Regions from separate parts of the Mitsuaria sp. TWR114 genome, predicted to be linked through region 1. Evidence: riboswitches for the same ligand, from Rfam matches in the RefSeq annotation. Region 1 holds a riboswitch; each other region holds the start of a gene.
The links. A riboswitch is a leader RNA that binds a small molecule or an ion and turns the genes downstream of it on or off. The one in region 1 is predicted to bind S-adenosylhomocysteine.
Positions count from the first base shown of each region.

Region 2: linked by a shared signal. The riboswitch ahead of ahcY (adenosylhomocysteinase) and the one ahead of metH (methionine synthase) in region 1 are both predicted to bind S-adenosylhomocysteine.
Region 3: linked by a shared signal. The riboswitch ahead of ahcY (adenosylhomocysteinase) and the one ahead of metH (methionine synthase) in region 1 are both predicted to bind S-adenosylhomocysteine.
Region 4: linked by a shared signal. The riboswitch ahead of metH (methionine synthase) and the one ahead of metH (methionine synthase) in region 1 are both predicted to bind S-adenosylhomocysteine.

Region 1 is NZ_VOSR01001101.1:4,797-9,003, reverse strand. It holds gene FUT87_RS27780 (homocysteine S-methyltransferase family protein) at 1-580, shown strand, start outside; gene FUT87_RS27775 (HD-GYP domain-containing protein) at 659-1,864, opposite strand; S-adenosyl-L-homocysteine riboswitch at 2,086-2,190, shown strand; gene metH (methionine synthase) at 2,341-4,207, shown strand, end outside.
Region 2 is NZ_VOSR01000064.1:4,640-8,846, forward strand. It holds gene infA (translation initiation factor IF-1) at 1-104, shown strand, start outside; gene FUT87_RS03730 (oxidoreductase-like domain-containing protein) at 148-354, shown strand; gene FUT87_RS03735 (hypothetical protein) at 597-1,088, shown strand; gene FUT87_RS03740 (HAD family hydrolase) at 1,016-1,807, opposite strand; S-adenosyl-L-homocysteine riboswitch at 1,880-1,978, shown strand; gene ahcY (adenosylhomocysteinase) at 2,081-3,514, shown strand; gene FUT87_RS03750 (TlyA family RNA methyltransferase) at 3,548-4,207, shown strand, end outside.
Region 3 is NZ_VOSR01000022.1:2,412-6,618, reverse strand. It holds gene FUT87_RS01250 (TlyA family RNA methyltransferase) at 1-598, opposite strand, end outside; gene ahcY (adenosylhomocysteinase) at 632-2,065, opposite strand; S-adenosyl-L-homocysteine riboswitch at 2,168-2,266, opposite strand; gene FUT87_RS01240 (HAD family hydrolase) at 2,339-3,130, shown strand; gene FUT87_RS01235 (hypothetical protein) at 3,058-3,549, opposite strand; gene FUT87_RS01230 (oxidoreductase-like domain-containing protein) at 3,792-3,998, opposite strand; gene infA (translation initiation factor IF-1) at 4,042-4,207, opposite strand, start outside.
Region 4 is NZ_VOSR01000541.1:638-4,844, reverse strand. It holds gene metH (methionine synthase) at 1-1,995, opposite strand, end outside; S-adenosyl-L-homocysteine riboswitch at 2,146-2,250, opposite strand; gene FUT87_RS18830 (HD-GYP domain-containing protein) at 2,472-3,677, shown strand; gene FUT87_RS18825 (homocysteine S-methyltransferase family protein) at 3,756-4,207, opposite strand, start outside.

The sequences.
Region 1 (4,207 bases):
CACGCTGCGCGCCGCCTACTACGAGCAGGCCAAGGGCTTGCTCGAGGGCGGCGTCGACCTGTTCCTGATCGAGACCATCTTCGACACGCTCAACGCCAAGGCCGCGATCTTCGCGGTGGACCAGCTGATGGAGGACACCGGTGAGCGCCTGCCGGTGATCATCTCCGGCACGGTGACCGACGCGTCGGGCCGCATCCTGTCGGGTCAGACGGTGACGGCGTTCTGGCACTCGGTGCGCCACGCGCTGCCGCTGGCGATCGGCCTGAACTGTGCGCTCGGCGCGGCGCTGATGCGGCCCTACATCGAGGAACTGTCCAAGGCGGCCGGCGACACGCCGATCTCCTGCTACCCGAATGCCGGCCTGCCCAACCCGATGAGCGACACCGGCTTCGACGAGACGCCGGACGTCACCGGCCGGCTGGTGGGCGAGTTCGCCGCGGCCGGCTTCCTGAACATCGCCGGCGGCTGCTGCGGCACGACGCCCGACCACATCCGCGCGATCGCGCAGAAGGTCGCCGCCTACCGGCCGCGCCCGTGGGGCAGCAAGCTGTTCAGCGGACTGATCACTGAAGGCGTCTGATCCCTCCCTCTCCCTCTCCCACTTCGCGGGAGAGGGCGGGGGTGAGGGCCGGCGGGGCAGCGGCCAGGGCAGTCCACCTCAATAGAGCTTGAGCATCGCGTCCATGTGGACGCGCAGCCGGACTTCATGCGGCGCCAGACTGGCCGAGATCGCCTGCGCCGGCAAGCGCGTGTCGCGCAGCACCGGCACGGTCAGCGGCGAGCCGCTGCGGCCGATCAGCGCCGCCACCAGCGGTTCGCTCGCGCTGTGCCCGCGCTTGAGCACCATGCCCTCCTCGCCATTGGCCAGCCGGACCAGCGAGCCCGGCGGATAGAGGCCGATCGCCTTGATCAGCGCGGCGCCCGCCTCGTCGGGCTGCTGCAGCTCGTCCAGGTAGACCGCCCGCGCGGCCTGCGCCGCCGACAGCGCCCGGCGGTTGCGTCGCGGGCTCAATCGCGCGCCATAGACGTCGATGCGGCGCAGCAGGCGCGCCATCAACTCGCCGTCCGCGCGGCCGGCCAGCGGGCCCGGCCCGGCGTCGTGATGCAGGCGGACCGCGGCGAGCCAGGCCTCGTCGTCGACCCCGATCCCTTGCAGCGTGGCCGCCGCGCGGTCGCCATGGCCGGCCAGGGCCTCGCGCTGCGCCTGGGCCAGCGCCTCCGGCCGCAGCGCATGCTGGTCCTGCTGGGCGGCGCTGTCCAGGTTCATCGTCAGCGCCGCCAGGCCCAGCGTGCGCCGGCGGCCCTCGCTCCAGCCGAGCTGGCGGGTCGTCATCTCCGCCAGCACCAGCGACAGCAGCGCATGCCGCGCGCTGTACTGCAGCGGCTCCTGGCCGGCGTCGTGCACCAGCATCGCCAGCGAGGCATCGGGCTGCTGCGTCAGGCGCGACAGCACCGTGTCCAGCAGCTGCGCCAGGCGCAGGAGGAAGTCCGGCCGATGCGGATCGCGCAGCACCTGCTGCGCATGCCACTGCAAATCGGCCCAGATGGCGGTGTGCGCCGGCCCCGTCGCCGCCGGCAGGGGCATGGGCCGCGTGGGCTTGTACTCGGCCTTGGCATTGGCCAGCGCGGACAGCGAGGCCCCCTGCAGCATCATCGTGTCGAGCTTGTGGGCCAGGGCGCGCTGGTATTCGCGCGTCTCGTGCGCCTGGACCCAGGGCCCGCGCGCCAGCAGCTCGCGCACCTGCGGCGTGTCGGGCAGCGGATGCCCGGCGGCGAACAGCAGGTGCCCCGCCGCGTCGCGCAGCGAGAAGGTCAGCACCTGTCCCACGCGCAGGCTGTTTGAAGGAAGTTGGACCAGATCCACGTGGCCTTCCCGGCGACCGGACGTCGCCTCCTCGTTGTTGTCGTTGTCGGATGTCGCCGTGCCTGCGCCGGTTCCCTCCACCGCGGCACGCTGCGGGCGAGCATAGGTCCGCGCGAGGCTTCGGCAGGCATTCCGGCACGAACAAAGCAGGGCCGGACCGGTAGAATGCACGCCGTTTCCGCTGCCAGCAATGCCGCATTCGCGGCATCGGGGCGGCGGTGGTTTCCGAGGAGCGTTGCGACAGGTCCCGTCATCCGGGCGCCCGCCAGGCTCGGAACGGCGCGGTCGGACCCCGGGACCCCGCTGAACAACGACGCTCACCGTCCCGCCCCGCGCGGGGTTGCGGTGAGTTGCGCGGCCCCGTCTCGATCCAGCTTCCTCCAGCCTCGAAGAGCGCCGCCGCCATGTCCGCCCTCCCTCCCGCTTCCGACGCTTCCGACGCCAGCACCGCTCCGGGCCGCGCCGCCGTCCCCCCGATGAAGCTCTCCGGCCTGGAGCCGGTGGCCATCGGCGCCGGCACGCTGTTCGTCAACGTGGGCGAACGCACCAACGTCACCGGCTCCAAGGCCTTCGCGCGGATGATCCTGAATGGCGATTTCGAGCAGGCGCTGAGCGTCGCCCGCCAGCAGGTCGAGAACGGCGCCCAGGTCATCGACATCAACATGGACGAGGCCATGCTGGACAGCAAGGCCGCGATGGTGCGCTTCCTCAACCTGATCGCCTCCGAGCCCGAGATCGCGCGCGTGCCGATCATGATCGACTCGTCCAAGTGGGAGGTGATCGAGGCCGGGCTCAAGTGCATCCAGGGCAAGGGCATCGTCAACTCGATCTCGCTGAAGGAGGGCGAGACCGAGTTCCGCCGCCAGGCCAAGCTGATCCGCCGCTATGGCGCGGCCACCGTGGTGATGGCCTTCGACGAGACCGGCCAGGCCGATACCTACGAACGCAAGATCCAGATCTGCGAGCGCGCCTACCGGCTGCTGGTCGACGAGATCGGCTTCCCGCCCGAGGACATCATCTTCGACCCCAACATCTTCGCGATCGCCACCGGCATCGAGGAGCACAACAACTACGCGGTCGACTTCATCGAGGCCACGCGCTGGATCAAAGCGAACCTGCCCGGAGCGAAGGTCAGCGGCGGCGTGTCCAACGTGTCCTTCAGCTTCCGCGGCAACGAGCCGGTGCGGGAGGCCATCCACACGGTCTTCCTGTACCACGCGATCCAGGCGGGGATGGACATGGGCATCGTCAACGCCGGCATGGTCGGCGTCTATGACGAGATCCCCGCCGACCTGCGCGAGCGCGTCGAGGACGTGGTGCTGAACCGCCGCGAGGACGCAACCGAGCGGCTGCTCGAGGTGGCCGAGTCGGTCAAGGGCGCGGCCAAGGACGACAGCGCCAAGCTGGCCTGGCGCGCGGGCGACGTCGACGCGCGGCTGTCGCATGCGCTGATCCACGGCATCACCGATTTCATCGTCGAGGACACCGAGGAGGCCTGGCAGGGCATCCGCGCCAAGGGCGGCCGGCCGCTGCACGTGATCGAAGGCCCGCTGATGGCCGGCATGAATGTGGTCGGCGACCTGTTCGGCGCGGGCAAGATGTTCCTGCCGCAGGTGGTCAAGAGCGCGCGGGTGATGAAGTCCGCGGTGGCCCACCTGGTGCCCTACATCGAGGAGGAGAAGCGCCAGCTCGCCGCCGCCGGCGCCGACGTCCGCTCCAAGGGCAAGATCGTCATCGCCACGGTGAAGGGCGACGTGCACGACATCGGCAAGAACATCGTCACGGTGGTCCTGCAGTGCAACAACTTCGAGGTCGTGAACATGGGCGTGATGGTCCCGTGCCAGGACATCCTCGCCAAGGCCAAGGTCGAAGGCGCCGACATCATCGGGCTCTCGGGCCTGATCACGCCCAGCCTGGAGGAGATGCAGCACGTCGCCGCGGAGATGCAGCGCGACGACTACTTCCGCGTGAAGAAGATCCCGCTGCTGATCGGCGGCGCAACGACCAGCCGCGTGCACACGGCGGTCAAGATCTCGCCGCATTACGAAGGGCCGGTGGTCTACGTGCCCGACGCGTCGCGCTCGGTGGGCGTGTGCTCGGACCTGCTGTCCGATGAACGCGCCACGCGCTTCATCGACGAGCTGAAGTCCGATTACGAGAAGGTCCGCGAGCTGCACGCCAATAAGAAGCAGACGCCGCTGGTGACGCTGGCGCAGGCGCGTGCGAACAAGCAGCGCGCTGACTTCACGACCTACACCCCGCCGGCGCCGCGCTTCATCGGCCGGCGCCAGTTCCGCAACTACGACCTGGCCGAACTGGCGCAGTGCATCGACTGGGGCCCGT
Region 2 (4,207 bases), on a different contig from region 1:
CCGTCTCCTTGGAGATGTCGCCCTACGACCTGACCAAGGGCCGGATCACCTTCCGTCACCTGCAGCGCTCGGCCCACTCGGGACCGCCGCCGGTCCGTCGCTGAGCGTGCGCCGCGGGGGCCGAAGCCCTCGCGGAGCCTCCCGGTCATGACCACCGCCCTGCCCGACCCCGCCGCGGCGCCGGCCTCGCTCGAGGCCGACGACCCGATGCCCCAGCCGCCCGTGCAGCCGGACATCGACGCCTGCTGCGGCAACGGCTGCGACCCGTGCATCTTCGACCTGCACGACCTGGCGATGGACCGCTACCGGCAAGCGATGCGCGCCTGGAAGGCCCGCCACCCCGAGGCCGGCTGACGCCTCACCCCCACCCGGAAGGGCCGCCTCGCGCGGCCCTTCGCTTTTTCCGGCGGCCCCGTCCACGTTCGGGGGTCTCGCCTCCCTCCGACGAGGCCCCCCTCAGGTCGAGGGGCGTTTGCGTTTCGTGACGTTTTTGGGGACATCCTCGGGCTTCAGAACCCCCGCGCGCCCGCCGACATCCAGGACAGGCGCCGCGCTTGCCGCGCGGGCGCATCGATCTCCCCCGATCGGAGGCCCCGATGTTCATGACTGGCCAGAACCGTTTCCATGTCGCGCGTTCCGACGCCCAGGCCAACCTGCGCTTCGCGCTGGCGCGGCTGAGCACCGACTGGCGCCACCTCGACCCGTTCGGACTGGAGGTGCTGCTGCGCCACCTGCTGATGGCGGAGCACCGCTGCATGCCGCATCCCAGCGTGCTGCGCGAGCGCCCGACCAACCGCTGGCTGCTGCCGCGGCTGCGGCGCCGGCGCATCGAGGTGGCGGAGCGGCTCGTGGCCGTCGGCGGACGCGTCAGCCATGCGAGCCTGGCGCGGGTGCTGCCGCGCGGGCATGACTGGCCGGGAGTGTCGGCGCTGGTCGGGCGGCATGCCTGGGATCCGGTCGAAGGGCGCCAGCCCCGGCCGCGCGTCCCGGCCGTCGAGGACGCGCCGACCCGCCCTCAGCCGGCCGCGGCCAGCAAGGCGCGGGCCACTTCCGCGAAACCGTCGCCGCGCTCGCTGGCGGTGACGTAGGCCGGCGGGTGATCCAGCATCGGCAGGAAACGCGCGATGTTGGCCACCCCCACCGACAGGGGCACCCGCTCGAACATCAGCTGGTCATTCGTCGAGTCGCCGACATAGACCCACTCCCGCGGATCGAACGCTCGCCCGGTCAGCCGCTTCACCGCCCACTGGGCGGCGGTCCACTTGCTGTGTTCCCCGATCCAGCCGTTGACGTGGATCGAGCTCACCGTCGCCACCAGCCCATGGGCGCGCATCAGGTCGCAGACGGCGGCGATCGCGTCGTCGTCCAGCCGCGTGAATTCGCTGTGGTCGACCGCGATGTCGGTCAGCCGCCCCGCGCTGTCGCGCGCCAGCTGGGCGCCCGGCACCGTCGCCACGATCGCCCCCGCGCAGGCCTGCAGACGCGCGAAGTTCTCCCGTCGCGTCGCGTCGTCCTGGGCGAACTCGGTGACCAGCGCGTCGTTCTCCCGGTGCAGCAGCACCCCGCCGTTCTCCGCCACGATCCCCCGCAGGGGCCGGTCCAACGCGAAGGGCGCGCTCCAGCCCGCGGGCCGGCCGGTGATCGCGATGACCGGGACGCCGGCGCCCTGCAGCCGATGCAGGGCCGCCAGCGCGGCGGGGGCGATGTCGCCCTCGGCCGTCAGGGTGTCGTCGATGTCGGTCAGCACCCCGCGCAGGGGGAGCCAGGCCGCGCGGGGACAGTCGCTGAGCGGGGGGATCGTTCGCATAAGGGGCGATTGTGGCCCCGACCGTGACGCTGTCATCAAGCCGTCGAACGGAACATGTCTACAATCGCGCCCTGTTCCGAGGAGCGTTGCGACCTCCCATCCCATCGAGGCCAGGCTCGGAACCGCCGCGCGGCGACGTGCCCGCGGCCATGGCAACCGCGCTCACCCGTCGACCCTTCGCAGGCCGGGTGAGGACCGAGCGGCAAGTGCCCTCCCCACTTCTCCCCATGTCCTGATCGCTGGCGTCGACGGCCCTTCCTCGCAGGAGTCCGCATGAACGCCCAACTGAAGCCGCTGGCCCAAGACCAGTACCTGATCAAAGACCTGTCGCTGGCCGACTGGGGCCGCAAGGAGATCAAGATCGCCGAGAGCGAGATGCCCGCGCTGATGGCGATCCGTGAGGAATACGCCGCGGCCCAGCCGCTCAAGGGCGCGCGCATCACCGGCTCGCTGCACATGACGATCCAGACCGCCGTGCTGGTCGAGACGCTGCAGGCGCTGGGCGCCGAAGTCCGCTGGGCCTCGTGCAACATCTTCTCGACGCAGGACCACGCCGCCGCCGCGCTGGTCGCCGTCGGCACCCCCGTCTTCGCCTACAAGGGCGAGACGCTGGAAGACTACTGGGACTACACCCACCGCATCTTCGAGTTCGGCGCCAAGGGCGAAGCGGGCGAAGGCCCCAACATGATCCTGGACGACGGCGGCGACGCGACGCTGCTGATGCACCTGGGCCAGAAGGCCGAGAAGGACCTGTCGGTCCTGGCCAATCCGGGTAGCGAGGAAGAGCGCATCCTGTTCGCCGCGATCAGGAAGAAGATCGCCGAAGACGCGACCTGGTACACCCGCAAGAGCGCCGAGATCATCGGCGTGACCGAGGAAACGACCACCGGCGTGCATCGCCTGAAGGAGATGTCGGCCAAGGGCACGCTGCTGTTCCGCGCGATCAACGTCAACGACTCGGTCACCAAGAGCAAGTTCGACAACCTCTACGGCTGCCGCGAGTCGCTGGTGGACGGCATCAAGCGCGCCACCGACGTCATGGTCGCCGGCAAGATCGCCGTGATCGCCGGCTACGGCGACGTGGGCAAGGGCTCGGCGCAGGCGATGCGCGCGCTGTCGGCCCAGGTCTGGGTCACCGAGATCGATCCGATCTGCGCGCTGCAGGCCGCGATGGAGGGCTTCCGCGTCGTGACGATGGAATACGCCGCCGACAAGGCCGACATCTTCGTGACCACGACCGGCAACAAGAACGTGATCCGCCACGAGCACATGGCTGCGATGAAGCACAACGCGATCGTCTGCAACATCGGTCACTTCGACAACGAGATCGACGTCGCCTCGCTCGAGCAGTACGAGTGGGAAGAGATCAAGCCGCAGGTGGACCACGTGATCTTCCCGGACGGCAAGCGCATCATCCTGCTGGCCAAGGGCCGCCTCGTGAACCTGGGCTGCGGCACCGGCCACCCGAGCTACGTGATGTCCTCGAGCTTCGCCAACCAGACCATCGCGCAGATCGAGCTGTTCGCGCACAAGGACGCTTATGCCGTGGGCCAGGTCTACGTGCTGCCCAAGCACCTGGACGAGCACGTCGCGCGCCTGCAGCTCAAGACGCTGAACGCGCAGCTGAGCGAGCTGACCGACGAGCAGGCCGCCTACATCGGCGTCAGCAAGGCCGGTCCCTACAAGCCCGACACCTACCGCTATTGATCGACTGACCGTCGACTGAACCGAGACCCGACCATGCGTGCTGATCAGCGGCTTCTTTCCCTTGGCCTGGCGCCCACGCGCTCGGCTGCCCAGCGGCTGATCGACGCACGCGCGGTCGAGTGGGAAGGCCCCAAGGGCTGGACCGTCGTGCGCAAGTGCGGCGAGGACCTGCCCGAGACCACCCCCATGCGCGTGACGAACGATGCCGAACTGCGTTACGTCTCGCGCGGCGGGCTCAAGCTCGAGGGTGCGCTGGCCAAGGTCGGCGTGTCGGTGGCCGGTTTCTCGGCCCTGGACATGGGCCAGAGCGCGGGCGGGTTCACCGACGTGCTGCTCAAGGCCGGCGCGGCGCACGTGACCGGCATCGACGTCGGCCACGGCCAGCTGCACGAGACCTTGAAGGCCGACCCGCGCGTGACGGCCCTCGAAGGCATGCACGTGAAGGACTATGTGCCCGCCGAGCCTTTCGACCTCGTCGTGGGCGACCTGAGCTTCATCTCGATGATCGGCACGATCAAGCACGTGGCCGGCTGGCTCAAGCCGCAAGGCCAGGCGCTGCTGCTGATCAAGCCGCAGTTCGAGCTCGGCCCCAAGGCCTTGAACAAGAACGGCATCGTCAAGGACAAGTCGCAGTACGCCGTGGTCAAGGAACAGGCCGTGGCCGCCGCCGAGAAGCGCGACCTCGTCGTCAAG
Region 3 (4,207 bases), on a different contig from region 1:
GCGACTTGTCCTTGACGATGCCGTTCTTGTTCAAGGCCTTGGGGCCGAGCTCGAACTGCGGCTTGATCAGCAGCAGCGCCTGGCCTTGCGGCTTGAGCCAGCCGGCCACGTGCTTGATCGTGCCGATCATCGAGATGAAGCTCAGGTCGCCCACGACGAGGTCGAAAGGCTCGGCGGGCACATAGTCCTTCACGTGCATGCCTTCGAGGGCCGTCACGCGCGGGTCGGCCTTCAAGGTCTCGTGCAGCTGGCCGTGGCCGACGTCGATGCCGGTCACGTGCGCCGCGCCGGCCTTGAGCAGCACGTCGGTGAACCCGCCCGCGCTCTGGCCCATGTCCAGGGCCGAGAAACCGGCCACCGACACGCCGACCTTGGCCAGCGCACCCTCGAGCTTGAGCCCGCCGCGCGAGACGTAACGCAGTTCGGCATCGTTCGTCACGCGCATGGGGGTGGTCTCGGGCAGGTCCTCGCCGCACTTGCGCACGACGGTCCAGCCCTTGGGGCCTTCCCACTCGACCGCGCGTGCGTCGATCAGCCGCTGGGCAGCCGAGCGCGTGGGCGCCAGGCCAAGGGAAAGAAGCCGCTGATCAGCACGCATGGTCGGGTCTCGGTTCAGTCGACGGTCAGTCGATCAATAGCGGTAGGTGTCGGGCTTGTAGGGACCGGCCTTGCTGACGCCGATGTAGGCGGCCTGCTCGTCGGTCAGCTCGCTCAGCTGCGCGTTCAGCGTCTTGAGCTGCAGGCGCGCGACGTGCTCGTCCAGGTGCTTGGGCAGCACGTAGACCTGGCCCACGGCATAAGCGTCCTTGTGCGCGAACAGCTCGATCTGCGCGATGGTCTGGTTGGCGAAGCTCGAGGACATCACGTAGCTCGGGTGGCCGGTGCCGCAGCCCAGGTTCACGAGGCGGCCCTTGGCCAGCAGGATGATGCGCTTGCCGTCCGGGAAGATCACGTGGTCCACCTGCGGCTTGATCTCTTCCCACTCGTACTGCTCGAGCGAGGCGACGTCGATCTCGTTGTCGAAGTGACCGATGTTGCAGACGATCGCGTTGTGCTTCATCGCAGCCATGTGCTCGTGGCGGATCACGTTCTTGTTGCCGGTCGTGGTCACGAAGATGTCGGCCTTGTCGGCGGCGTATTCCATCGTCACGACGCGGAAGCCCTCCATCGCGGCCTGCAGCGCGCAGATCGGATCGATCTCGGTGACCCAGACCTGGGCCGACAGCGCGCGCATCGCCTGCGCCGAGCCCTTGCCCACGTCGCCGTAGCCGGCGATCACGGCGATCTTGCCGGCGACCATGACGTCGGTGGCGCGCTTGATGCCGTCCACCAGCGACTCGCGGCAGCCGTAGAGGTTGTCGAACTTGCTCTTGGTGACCGAGTCGTTGACGTTGATCGCGCGGAACAGCAGCGTGCCCTTGGCCGACATCTCCTTCAGGCGATGCACGCCGGTGGTCGTTTCCTCGGTCACGCCGATGATCTCGGCGCTCTTGCGGGTGTACCAGGTCGCGTCTTCGGCGATCTTCTTCCTGATCGCGGCGAACAGGATGCGCTCTTCCTCGCTACCCGGATTGGCCAGGACCGACAGGTCCTTCTCGGCCTTCTGGCCCAGGTGCATCAGCAGCGTCGCGTCGCCGCCGTCGTCCAGGATCATGTTGGGGCCTTCGCCCGCTTCGCCCTTGGCGCCGAACTCGAAGATGCGGTGGGTGTAGTCCCAGTAGTCTTCCAGCGTCTCGCCCTTGTAGGCGAAGACGGGGGTGCCGACGGCGACCAGCGCGGCGGCGGCGTGGTCCTGCGTCGAGAAGATGTTGCACGAGGCCCAGCGGACTTCGGCGCCCAGCGCCTGCAGCGTCTCGACCAGCACGGCGGTCTGGATCGTCATGTGCAGCGAGCCGGTGATGCGCGCGCCCTTGAGCGGCTGGGCCGCGGCGTATTCCTCACGGATCGCCATCAGCGCGGGCATCTCGCTCTCGGCGATCTTGATCTCCTTGCGGCCCCAGTCGGCCAGCGACAGGTCTTTGATCAGGTACTGGTCTTGGGCCAGCGGCTTCAGTTGGGCGTTCATGCGGACTCCTGCGAGGAAGGGCCGTCGACGCCAGCGATCAGGACATGGGGAGAAGTGGGGAGGGCACTTGCCGCTCGGTCCTCACCCGGCCTGCGAAGGGTCGACGGGTGAGCGCGGTTGCCATGGCCGCGGGCACGTCGCCGCGCGGCGGTTCCGAGCCTGGCCTCGATGGGATGGGAGGTCGCAACGCTCCTCGGAACAGGGCGCGATTGTAGACATGTTCCGTTCGACGGCTTGATGACAGCGTCACGGTCGGGGCCACAATCGCCCCTTATGCGAACGATCCCCCCGCTCAGCGACTGTCCCCGCGCGGCCTGGCTCCCCCTGCGCGGGGTGCTGACCGACATCGACGACACCCTGACGGCCGAGGGCGACATCGCCCCCGCCGCGCTGGCGGCCCTGCATCGGCTGCAGGGCGCCGGCGTCCCGGTCATCGCGATCACCGGCCGGCCCGCGGGCTGGAGCGCGCCCTTCGCGTTGGACCGGCCCCTGCGGGGGATCGTGGCGGAGAACGGCGGGGTGCTGCTGCACCGGGAGAACGACGCGCTGGTCACCGAGTTCGCCCAGGACGACGCGACGCGACGGGAGAACTTCGCGCGTCTGCAGGCCTGCGCGGGGGCGATCGTGGCGACGGTGCCGGGCGCCCAGCTGGCGCGCGACAGCGCGGGGCGGCTGACCGACATCGCGGTCGACCACAGCGAATTCACGCGGCTGGACGACGACGCGATCGCCGCCGTCTGCGACCTGATGCGCGCCCATGGGCTGGTGGCGACGGTGAGCTCGATCCACGTCAACGGCTGGATCGGGGAACACAGCAAGTGGACCGCCGCCCAGTGGGCGGTGAAGCGGCTGACCGGGCGAGCGTTCGATCCGCGGGAGTGGGTCTATGTCGGCGACTCGACGAATGACCAGCTGATGTTCGAGCGGGTGCCCCTGTCGGTGGGGGTGGCCAACATCGCGCGTTTCCTGCCGATGCTGGATCACCCGCCGGCCTACGTCACCGCCAGCGAGCGCGGCGACGGTTTCGCGGAAGTGGCCCGCGCCTTGCTGGCCGCGGCCGGCTGAGGGCGGGTCGGCGCGTCCTCGACGGCCGGGACGCGCGGCCGGGGCTGGCGCCCTTCGACCGGATCCCAGGCATGCCGCCCGACCAGCGCCGACACTCCCGGCCAGTCATGCCCGCGCGGCAGCACCCGCGCCAGGCTCGCATGGCTGACGCGTCCGCCGACGGCCACGAGCCGCTCCGCCACCTCGATGCGCCGGCGCCGCAGCCGCGGCAGCAGCCAGCGGTTGGTCGGGCGCTCGCGCAGCACGCTGGGATGCGGCATGCAGCGGTGCTCCGCCATCAGCAGGTGGCGCAGCAGCACCTCCAGTCCGAACGGGTCGAGGTGGCGCCAGTCGGTGCTCAGCCGCGCCAGCGCGAAGCGCAGGTTGGCCTGGGCGTCGGAACGCGCGACATGGAAACGGTTCTGGCCAGTCATGAACATCGGGGCCTCCGATCGGGGGAGATCGATGCGCCCGCGCGGCAAGCGCGGCGCCTGTCCTGGATGTCGGCGGGCGCGCGGGGGTTCTGAAGCCCGAGGATGTCCCCAAAAACGTCACGAAACGCAAACGCCCCTCGACCTGAGGGGGGCCTCGTCGGAGGGAGGCGAGACCCCCGAACGTGGACGGGGCCGCCGGAAAAAGCGAAGGGCCGCGCGAGGCGGCCCTTCCGGGTGGGGGTGAGGCGTCAGCCGGCCTCGGGGTGGCGGGCCTTCCAGGCGCGCATCGCTTGCCGGTAGCGGTCCATCGCCAGGTCGTGCAGGTCGAAGATGCACGGGTCGCAGCCGTTGCCGCAGCAGGCGTCGATGTCCGGCTGCACGGGCGGCTGGGGCATCGGGTCGTCGGCCTCGAGCGAGGCCGGCGCCGCGGCGGGGTCGGGCAGGGCGGTGGTCATGACCGGGAGGCTCCGCGAGGGCTTCGGCCCCCGCGGCGCACGCTCAGCGACGGACCGGCGGCGGTCCCGAGTGGGCCGAGCGCTGCAGGTGACGGAAGGTGATCCGGCCCTTGGTCAGGTCGTAGGGCGACATCTCCAAGGAGACGGCGTCGCCAGCCAGGATGCGGATGTGATGCTTGCGCATCTTGCCGCCCGTGTAGGCGATGACC
Region 4 (4,207 bases), on a different contig from region 1:
CCAGCGGCCTTCGATGAGCCGCTGCAGCATGCGCTTGCCGTCGCTGAAGACGCGCTGGGCCTCGGCGCCGACGACCTCGTCCTTGAGGATGGCCGGGAACGGCCCCGCCAGGTCCCAGGTCTGGAAGAACGGGCCCCAGTCGATGCACTGCGCCAGTTCGGCCAGGTCGTAGTTGCGGAACTGGCGCCGGCCGATGAAGCGCGGCGCCGGCGGGGTGTAGGTCGTGAAGTCAGCGCGCTGCTTGTTCGCACGCGCCTGCGCCAGCGTCACCAGCGGCGTCTGCTTCTTATTGGCGTGCAGCTCGCGGACCTTCTCGTAATCGGACTTCAGCTCGTCGATGAAGCGCGTGGCGCGTTCATCGGACAGCAGGTCCGAGCACACGCCCACCGAGCGCGACGCGTCGGGCACGTAGACCACCGGCCCTTCGTAATGCGGCGAGATCTTGACCGCCGTGTGCACGCGGCTGGTCGTTGCGCCGCCGATCAGCAGCGGGATCTTCTTCACGCGGAAGTAGTCGTCGCGCTGCATCTCCGCGGCGACGTGCTGCATCTCCTCCAGGCTGGGCGTGATCAGGCCCGAGAGCCCGATGATGTCGGCGCCTTCGACCTTGGCCTTGGCGAGGATGTCCTGGCACGGGACCATCACGCCCATGTTCACGACCTCGAAGTTGTTGCACTGCAGGACCACCGTGACGATGTTCTTGCCGATGTCGTGCACGTCGCCCTTCACCGTGGCGATGACGATCTTGCCCTTGGAGCGGACGTCGGCGCCGGCGGCGGCGAGCTGGCGCTTCTCCTCCTCGATGTAGGGCACCAGGTGGGCCACCGCGGACTTCATCACCCGCGCGCTCTTGACCACCTGCGGCAGGAACATCTTGCCCGCGCCGAACAGGTCGCCGACCACATTCATGCCGGCCATCAGCGGGCCTTCGATCACGTGCAGCGGCCGGCCGCCCTTGGCGCGGATGCCCTGCCAGGCCTCCTCGGTGTCCTCGACGATGAAATCGGTGATGCCGTGGATCAGCGCATGCGACAGCCGCGCGTCGACGTCGCCCGCGCGCCAGGCCAGCTTGGCGCTGTCGTCCTTGGCCGCGCCCTTGACCGACTCGGCCACCTCGAGCAGCCGCTCGGTTGCGTCCTCGCGGCGGTTCAGCACCACGTCCTCGACGCGCTCGCGCAGGTCGGCGGGGATCTCGTCATAGACGCCGACCATGCCGGCGTTGACGATGCCCATGTCCATCCCCGCCTGGATCGCGTGGTACAGGAAGACCGTGTGGATGGCCTCCCGCACCGGCTCGTTGCCGCGGAAGCTGAAGGACACGTTGGACACGCCGCCGCTGACCTTCGCTCCGGGCAGGTTCGCTTTGATCCAGCGCGTGGCCTCGATGAAGTCGACCGCGTAGTTGTTGTGCTCCTCGATGCCGGTGGCGATCGCGAAGATGTTGGGGTCGAAGATGATGTCCTCGGGCGGGAAGCCGATCTCGTCGACCAGCAGCCGGTAGGCGCGCTCGCAGATCTGGATCTTGCGTTCGTAGGTATCGGCCTGGCCGGTCTCGTCGAAGGCCATCACCACGGTGGCCGCGCCATAGCGGCGGATCAGCTTGGCCTGGCGGCGGAACTCGGTCTCGCCCTCCTTCAGCGAGATCGAGTTGACGATGCCCTTGCCCTGGATGCACTTGAGCCCGGCCTCGATCACCTCCCACTTGGACGAGTCGATCATGATCGGCACGCGCGCGATCTCGGGCTCGGAGGCGATCAGGTTGAGGAAGCGCACCATCGCGGCCTTGCTGTCCAGCATGGCCTCGTCCATGTTGATGTCGATGACCTGGGCGCCGTTCTCGACCTGCTGGCGGGCGACGCTCAGCGCCTGCTCGAAATCGCCATTCAGGATCATCCGCGCGAAGGCCTTGGAGCCGGTGACGTTGGTGCGTTCGCCCACGTTGACGAACAGCGTGCCGGCGCCGATGGCCACCGGCTCCAGGCCGGAGAGCTTCATCGGGGGGACGGCGGCGCGGCCCGGAGCGGTGCTGGCGTCGGAAGCGTCGGAAGCGGGAGGGAGGGCGGACATGGCGGCGGCGCTCTTCGAGGCTGGAGGAAGCTGGATCGAGACGGGGCCGCGCAACTCACCGCAACCCCGCGCGGGGCGGGACGGTGAGCGTCGTTGTTCAGCGGGGTCCCGGGGTCCGACCGCGCCGTTCCGAGCCTGGCGGGCGCCCGGATGACGGGACCTGTCGCAACGCTCCTCGGAAACCACCGCCGCCCCGATGCCGCGAATGCGGCATTGCTGGCAGCGGAAACGGCGTGCATTCTACCGGTCCGGCCCTGCTTTGTTCGTGCCGGAATGCCTGCCGAAGCCTCGCGCGGACCTATGCTCGCCCGCAGCGTGCCGCGGTGGAGGGAACCGGCGCAGGCACGGCGACATCCGACAACGACAACAACGAGGAGGCGACGTCCGGTCGCCGGGAAGGCCACGTGGATCTGGTCCAACTTCCTTCAAACAGCCTGCGCGTGGGACAGGTGCTGACCTTCTCGCTGCGCGACGCGGCGGGGCACCTGCTGTTCGCCGCCGGGCATCCGCTGCCCGACACGCCGCAGGTGCGCGAGCTGCTGGCGCGCGGGCCCTGGGTCCAGGCGCACGAGACGCGCGAATACCAGCGCGCCCTGGCCCACAAGCTCGACACGATGATGCTGCAGGGGGCCTCGCTGTCCGCGCTGGCCAATGCCAAGGCCGAGTACAAGCCCACGCGGCCCATGCCCCTGCCGGCGGCGACGGGGCCGGCGCACACCGCCATCTGGGCCGATTTGCAGTGGCATGCGCAGCAGGTGCTGCGCGATCCGCATCGGCCGGACTTCCTCCTGCGCCTGGCGCAGCTGCTGGACACGGTGCTGTCGCGCCTGACGCAGCAGCCCGATGCCTCGCTGGCGATGCTGGTGCACGACGCCGGCCAGGAGCCGCTGCAGTACAGCGCGCGGCATGCGCTGCTGTCGCTGGTGCTGGCGGAGATGACGACCCGCCAGCTCGGCTGGAGCGAGGGCCGCCGGCGCACGCTGGGCCTGGCGGCGCTGACGATGAACCTGGACAGCGCCGCCCAGCAGGACCAGCATGCGCTGCGGCCGGAGGCGCTGGCCCAGGCGCAGCGCGAGGCCCTGGCCGGCCATGGCGACCGCGCGGCGGCCACGCTGCAAGGGATCGGGGTCGACGACGAGGCCTGGCTCGCCGCGGTCCGCCTGCATCACGACGCCGGGCCGGGCCCGCTGGCCGGCCGTGCGGACGGCGAGTTGATGGCGCGCCTGCTGCGCCGCATCGACGTCTATGGCGCGCGATTGAGCCCGCGACGCAACCGCCGGGCGCTGTCGGCGGCGCAGGCCGCGCGGGCGGTCTACCTGGACGAGCTGCAGCAGCCCGACGAGGCGGGCGCCGCGCTGATCAAGGCGATCGGCCTCTATCCGCCGGGCTCGCTGGTCCGGCTGGCCAATGGCGAGGAGGGCATGGTGCTCAAGCGCGGGCACAGCGCGAGCGAACCGCTGGTGGCGGCGCTGATCGGCCGCAGCGGCTCGCCGCTGACCGTGCCGGTGCTGCGCGACACGCGCTTGCCGGCGCAGGCGATCTCGGCCAGTCTGGCGCCGCATGAAGTCCGGCTGCGCGTCCACATGGACGCGATGCTCAAGCTCTATTGAGGTGGACTGCCCTGGCCGCTGCCCCGCCGGCCCTCACCCCCGCCCTCTCCCGCGAAGTGGGAGAGGGAGAGGGAGGGATCAGACGCCTTCAGTGATCAGTCCGCTGAACAGCTTGCTGCCCCACGGGCGCGGCCGGTAGGCGGCGACCTTCTGCGCGATCGCGCGGATGTGGTCGGGCGTCGTGCCGCAGCAGCCGCCGGCGATGTTCAGGAAGCCGGCCGCGGCGAACTCGCCCACCAGCCGGCCGGTGACGTCCGGCGTCTCGTCGAAGCCGGTGTCGCTCATCGGGTTGGGCAGGCCGGCATTCGGGTAGCAGGAGATCGGCGTGTCGCCGGCCGCCTTGGACAGTTCCTCGATGTAGGGCCGCATCAGCGCCGCGCCGAGCGCACAGTTCAGGCCGATCGCCAGCGGCAGCGCGTGGCGCACCGAGTGCCAGAACGCCGTCACCGTCTGACCCGACAGGATGCGGCCCGACGCGTCGGTCACCGTGCCGGAGATGATCACCGGCAGGCGCTCACCGGTGTCCTCCA